DNA from 2 places in the Pseudomonas sp. ASL7 genome. Region 1 is predicted to be linked to the other one. Evidence: riboswitches for the same ligand, from Rfam matches in the RefSeq annotation. Region 1 holds a riboswitch; the other holds the start of a gene.
What was found. Region 1 has a riboswitch for cobalamin ahead of cobO (cob(I)yrinic acid a,c-diamide adenosyltransferase). Riboswitches for the same ligand answer to the same signal wherever they lie in the genome.

Region 1 (3,406 bases):
CCGCCCCTCACGATAAACCGCCTCCGCCCCGCGCCCGCCGTTAGGGCTTAAACCACGAGCAATCGGTTCCAGCTCGGTGCTGGTCAACGAGTGATGATAGGTATGCCCGCGCAACACACCTTCGGGCAGTTCGACCGCTTGTAACGCTAACGCGGCCAGACGCTTCTGCATCACCGCATCACCGCTCAGCAGGCCAACCAGCTCAGCGCGAGTGCCTTCGACATCGGTCAACGAATCGAGCAGATAAAGCATGCCGCCACACTCGGCCAACAACGGTTTGCCCGCCACGTGGTGCGCACGGATCGCAGCCAGCATCGTGGCATTCTGTGACAGCGCCAGATGGTGCAATTCAGGATAACCGCCCGGCAGGTAAAGGCTGTCTGCCTCTGGTAATCGGGCGTCACGGATCGGCGAGAAAAACAGCAACTCGGCGCCCATGGCTCGCAGCAAATCCAGGCTCGCGCCATAGGTGAAAGCAAACGCTTCGTCGCGGGCGACCGCTATCCGCACCCCTGCCAGTAAAGGCTCAGCAGCGATCACATCCGGGGCGGCGAATTCCACCGCTGGCGGCAGCGCGACCTCACAACTGCTGGCCAAGGCGTCCGCCGCCGCATCGAGGCGCACATCAAGATCGTTCAACTCGCTGGCCTGAACCAACCCCAGGTGCCGACTCGGCAATTCGATCCCGGTTTCCCGGGACAAGGCGCCGTACCAGCGCAGCCCTTCGGTCAGGCTGCCTTCGAGCAATTGCGCATGACGCAGCGTGCCGACGCGGTTGGCCAACACACCGGCAAATGGCAAGTCCGGCTGATAACGCGCGAGCCCCAGGGCCAGTGCGCCAAACGTCTGCGCCATGGCCGTGCCGTCGATCACAGCGAGCACCGGCACACCGAAGTGCCGCGCCAGGTCCGCGCTGGACGGCGTACCGTCGAACAACCCCATGACGCCTTCGATCAGGATCAAGTCGGCTTCGCCAGCGGCTTCCCACAATAGCCGGCGACTCTCCTGCTCGCCGACCATCCACATGTCCAGTTGGTACACCGGCGCACCGCTGGCACGCTCGAGAATCATCGGGTCGAGAAAGTCCGGGCCGCATTTGAACACGCGAACCTTGCGCCCCTGATTGCGATGCAAACGGGCCAGCGCGGCGGTGACGGTGGTCTTGCCCTGACCGGAAGCCGGCGCGGCAATCAGTACCGCCGGGCAATGACGTGGTTGACTCACAGTTCGACGCCTTTTTGCGCTTTGATCCCGGCCTGGAACGCGTGCTTGATCACGCCCATTTCGGTGACGGTATCGGCCAGTTCGATCATCTCAGGCTTGGCGCCGCGACCGGTGACGACCACGTGCTGCATCGGCGGACGGGCCTGCAAATCGCTGAGCACTTGATCGAGATCCAGATAGCCGTGCTTCAGCGCGATGTTCAACTCGTCGAGCACCACCAGGCCAATCGACGGATCGCGCAGCAATTGCTGCGACACGGCCCAGGCGGCTTCGGCGGCAGCGATATCGCGCTGGCGATCCTGGGTCTCCCAGGTGAAGCCCTCGCCCATCACATGAAAACGCACCTGCTCCGGGAAGCGCCGGAAGAACAACTCTTCGCCGGTGCTGTTGCGACCTTTGATGAACTGCACCACGCCGCATTGCATGCCATGGCCCATGGACCGGGCCAGCATGCCGAAGGCTGAACTGCTTTTACCTTTGCCGTTGCCGGTCAGCACCAACAGCAGGCCGCATTCATTCGGGGAGTTGGCGATGCGTTCGTCGATCACGGCTTTTTTGCGCTGCATGCGCGCCAGATGGCGTTCGTCACGATCAGGGGAATCAGTCATGGGGGAGCTCTCCGTTGAGGCTGGATAACGGCGGGCAGGCACAAGAATTGACGGCAAAAAGCCTGGCATCGCCCACCGTGATGCCGCTGGATGAATCAGGCCGGTCTCCGGGCTCATAAGCGGCGATACGCCGGACTGCGCGCCTTCCCATGTCGACAGTCGACACAGTGGCTCAAGGCGCAGTCTTCACTCATTTACCGTTGCGGGGGCAGCGCCGGGATCGTGACCCCCTTCGTTTGAAGGGATGACTCACCGGCTTCCCTGTTTCACTCTGTCGACCAGGGTCACAGAGCACCTGAAACAAGCCGCGAAGGTTAGAGGGTTGGGGGTGGAGCGTCAAATGAAGACAGAACCCCGGTGAACGATATACTGCCGCCGGTCAATCGGCTGACGCCAAGGTTGTGTCACAGCGCGAGCAGTGATATCAAAGAGCCATAACCGCAATCAAAATAACAAGGGTGAGCAACATGCAAGGCATGATCATCAGCAATCCGAAGCTGGAATTCCTGCGCCCGGTGCTGGAGCGCTGGTTTGTCTGTATCGACCGCTACAACGCTGTGCGCGGCGATAACGAAACCCCGTATTGGTTCGATGAAAAAGCCAACCTCGGGCTGCTTTCCACTGCAGCCTGGATGGCGGAAATGGTCACGCTGCAACAAACGTCGACCCGTAAGCAAACCGAAGAAGGCGAACGCAATGCGCGCGCCGATCTGTTTATCGCCACCCCTGAAGAACGCGCTTACCTCCAGGCCACGCAGCGCTGGCCTCGGGTCAATAGCCTGAACCTGACTCAAGCCTTGCTCGATATCACCAGCGACGCGAAGAAAATCAGCTACGCCAGCGACCTGAAACTCGGCTGCCTGTTTGTCGCGCCGCAAAAGGCCCAGCATGGCGCCACGCCGGAAGAACTCCAGGACATGGTCGACGACCTGCAGAAGGAACACAGCTGCGCCGTCGCCTGGTATTTCCCCTACGCTTACCGAAAATTGCGCAATGAAGCGGGCAACTATCACCCGGGCATCGCCGTGCTATTCAAGGAAGCACGCGGCTGACCGGTTGAACCTTCAATCCTCTCGGCGTCTCTATGAATAGATAGGGCATTCATAGGGACGACCGGCATGTGCAAGCTCCAACTCATCATTGTCATCGCGCTCGCCGGAGGGCTCGCCGGCTGTGGTGAAACCGCCAGCCTGCAAGTCTCCGACGGCACGGGTCCGTCGCCAAAACTGCCAGAACCCAACAAGACCCTGATCCCGACGGTGAACATCGCCCCGGCGATTGGCTGGCCGGCTGGCGCAAAACCCATTGCAGCCGCCGGAACTCAGGTCGCGGCCTTTGCGGAAGGCCTCGATCACCCTCGCTGGCTCTATGTGTTGCCCAACGGCGACGTGCTGGTGGCCGAAACCAACGCACCACCGAAACCCGATGACAGCAAAGGTATTCGCGGCTGGATCATGGGCAAAGTCATGGGCCGCGCCGGCGCGGCCGTACCGAGTCCGAACCGCATCACGCTGCTGCGAGACAAGGACCACGATGGCATTGCCGAAACCCGCACGGTGTTCCTCGAACACCTG
Region 2 (3,406 bases), 880 kb from region 1:
GTATCAGTCATGCGTGGTAGTGGCCATCGCTTTTGCGGCGGAACAACCAGGCGCTGATCAGGCCCAAGGCCAGCCAGAATCCCATGTTGGTCAGCTGCGAAGCGATTTTGAATTGAGCTTCCAGGGCTTGCGGCGCGAGCATCGAATGCACTTCCGGTTGTGGCGCGCCAATCACGTGCGGAACGGCCAGGATCGCCACACCCAGGGCTTTCATCAGCCAATGACGGCTGAATACGATCAGCGCGATACCGACAGCGGTGGAAGCGGCGGTGCCAATCCACCAGATCTGCCGTTGCGCCAGATCGGCAGCGACCGTGCCTGGCAGTTCAGGCGGCAGACCCAGTGTGGGTGCCAGAACGAAGGTCGCATAACCGGCCAGGCCCCAGAGCAGACCCTGAGAGGTTTTGGTCGGTGCACGCAGGGTGTAAAGACCGGCGAGCATCAGGGCAAAACCGACGGCAACCACCAGGTTGCCGCCCGTGGTCGACAGCACACGCTGCCAGCCGTCTTCCGGCTCCCAGGCCTCTGCATCGTGGGTGTGGCCGGCCATGGCGGCACCGGCGTGTTCATGAACTTCAACGGCTGGCGCGGCTTTCTCATAGGTTTCCGCCTGAAGAATCAGCGGAGCCACCCAAAAGCTTTGCAGCAAGGTCAGTAGCAGGGCGGCCAGCAGCCCGGTAAAACCTGCGGTTTGCGCAATACGCTTGATCATGTCAGCAGGTCTCAATGGCACGGGAAAGCGGAGCTGTGACGGGTATCGTGCGCAGCGTTGTGCACCGCAGCAATGTGCGAGAAACCGGCGAAGTACACAAGGCTAGCGCCAAGAATCGACGCACACACGGCGGCGATCAGGCGTTGGCTCAGGGTTGTGGTGGTGCTGGCGGTGCTGTGGTTGGTGCTGGTGATGGTCGACATGGCGCTTCCCTCTGGTCTGTCGGCAGGTGGATAGAGCGCATGGAAAACCCCTGCGAGTCGGGCACGCAGACGTTCAAACAGCGCCCGCCCACCGCGGGTTTGTTATTCAGTGAACGTAATCGTCACTTTGTGTTGCGGGCCGGTCTCCGGGCTCGCGAGGGGCTTTGGCGTCAGCCGAAACCTGCAAGAATCACCTTCCCATGCCGAACTGCTGGCACAGTGGATTTGATTCTTCACTCGCTTACCGTTGCGGGGGCAGCACCGGACTGACATGGCTTTAGAGTAAAGCACATGATTCACCGGTTTCCCGTTTCACCCTGTGAAGGGCACCCGTAACAAGGTGCGTAGGAGAGCATGGGTGGGGGATGGGCGTCAATTGGCAAAGGTTCTCAACTCGGGACCGAGGTGAGTTCTTCGCGAGCAGGCTCGCTCCCGCAGGGGAATGCGATCACCTGTGGGAGCGAGCCTGCTCGCGAAGGGGCCGGTGCAGGCGCTACAAGACATTGACCCGCCCCCACACCATGCGTAGCCTTGCGCTTTCGAGGTTCTTCGGCGGTTGCCGAAGCTAAGAAGGGAACGCGGTCAATGCCGCGGCTGCCCCCGCAACTGTGAACGGTGATGTTCGCTGCCACGCCACTGCAAACCCAGTCCAACGGGTTCGCGGGAAGGCGCAGTGAATGCCAGGCCAACGGCCCGGCGCACCGTCAGCCAGGAGACCTGCCTCGATACAGATTCTCACTACAACCGGGCGGGGTGATCCGATGGCGAACTCTTCAGGCACGCGCGTCCGCGTTGCCGGTCGTCGTCCCGTTTGCCCGCCACCTTGCCAAAGGGCATCCGATGAAAACACTGGCCAAACTCCCCGTCACCATCGTTACCGGCTTCCTCGGCTCGGGCAAAACCACCTTGCTGCGGCACATGCTCGACAACGCTCAGGGCCGCCGTATCGCGGTGATCGTCAATGAGTTTGGCGAGTTGGGCATCGACGGCGAAATCCTCAAGCAATGCGCGATTGGTTGCACCGAAGAAGAAGCCAATGGCCGCGTCTACGAATTGGCCAACGGCTGCCTGTGCTGCACCGTCCAGGAAGAATTCTTCCCGGTGATGCGCGAACTGGTTGCCCGTCGCGGCGATCTCGACCACATCCTCATCGAAACCTCGGGCCTGGCCCTGCCAAAGCCACTGGTTCAAGCCTTCCAGTGGCCGGAAATCCGCAGCGCCTGCACCGTTGACGCGGTCATCACCGTCGTCGATAGCCCGGCCGTGGCGGCGGGCACTTTCGCTGCATTCCCGGACCAGGTCGACGCCCAGCGCAAACTCGATCCGAACCTGGACCACGAATCGCCACTGCACGAACTGTTTGCCGACCAACTGGCGAGCGCCGACCTGGTGATTCTCAACAAGGCCGACCTGATCAGCCCTGCAGACCTGGCTCGCGTGCGCCTGGAAGTCGCCGAAGAACTGCCGCCCGCGGTGAAAGTCATCGAAGCCAGCAGCGGTCGCGTACCACTGGACGTGTTGATCGGCCTTGGTGCCGGCTCCGAAGAACACATCGACAGCCGTCACAGCCACCACGACCATCACCATGAAGGCGAGGACGATCACGACCACGACGCCTTCGATTCCATTTCGATTGAACTGCCGCAAGCCGACGAAAGCCTGTTGATGGACGCGCTGACCCAGCTGGTGGTCAAGCACGGCATCCTGCGGGTCAAAGGCTTCGCCGCCGTTCCGAACAAACCGATGCGCCTGCTGATCCAGGGCGTGGGCACGCGTTTCGACAAGCATTTCGACCGTCAGTGGGGCGCTGAAGAAGCGCGCACCACGCGTCTGGTACTGATCGGCCAGGAGCTGGACGCCGCTCAACTCGAAGCGCAACTGCGCGCTGCGCTCAGCGTTTAAGCCATGCACCTGCTCAGGACCCAGCCCGGCGGTTTCGTGTCGGATGACAACATTGCCGACCTTGGACAAACCCCCGCCGAGCTGGTGATCCTGTGCAGCGGCGATTCCAGCCTCGCGCTGCTCGCCGAAGCCGCGCAGCAATTGCCCGACGATTACCCGAGCGTGCGCCTGGCAAATCCGATGCAGGTGCAAAATCATGCGTCGGTCGACCTGTATGTCGACGAAGTGCTGCGCCACGCCAAGGTGATTCTGATCTCTTTGCATGGCGGCATCGCTTATTGGCGTTACGGCGTCGAGCGGCTGGTGGAATTGTCCCAGCGTGGCGTGCAGTTGATTCTGGTGCCGGGGGATGACCGCCCCGACCCTGAACTCAGTGACCTGAGCACCGTGGCTGCCAGCGATCGGGACCGGCTCTGGCAGTTTTTGCGTCAGGGCGGCATGAGCAATGCCCTGGATTTTTTCCGCTGCGTGGCCAATCGTTGGCTGGGTCGCGACTATAGCTGGGCCGAGCCGCAAACCCTGCCGCGCACCGCGATCTACCACCCGCACAAAAGCCCCGCTGAACTGAGCGATTGGCAAGCCGACTGGC

Region 2: another riboswitch for cobalamin. It lies ahead of cobW (cobalamin biosynthesis protein CobW); the one in region 1 lies ahead of cobO (cob(I)yrinic acid a,c-diamide adenosyltransferase).

The regions. Positions count from the first base shown of each region.
Region 1 covers NZ_CM155279.1:256,574-259,979, reverse strand. Annotated here, with positions in the region: gene AC1MDT_RS01200 (cobyrinic acid a,c-diamide synthase CobB) at 1-1,224, opposite strand, end outside; gene cobO (cob(I)yrinic acid a,c-diamide adenosyltransferase) at 1,221-1,832, opposite strand; cobalamin riboswitch at 1,914-2,146, opposite strand; gene AC1MDT_RS01190 (hypothetical protein) at 2,300-2,884, shown strand; gene AC1MDT_RS01185 (PQQ-dependent sugar dehydrogenase) at 2,951-3,406, shown strand, end outside.
Region 2 covers NZ_CM155279.1:1,139,990-1,143,395, forward strand. Annotated here, with positions in the region: gene AC1MDT_RS05270 (cobalamin biosynthesis protein) at 1-11, opposite strand, end outside; gene AC1MDT_RS05275 (CbtA family protein) at 8-712, opposite strand; gene AC1MDT_RS05280 (CbtB domain-containing protein) at 724-915, opposite strand; cobalamin riboswitch at 1,036-1,264, opposite strand; cobalamin riboswitch at 1,441-1,654, shown strand; gene cobW (cobalamin biosynthesis protein CobW) at 1,756-2,817, shown strand; gene cobN (cobaltochelatase subunit CobN) at 2,821-3,406, shown strand, end outside.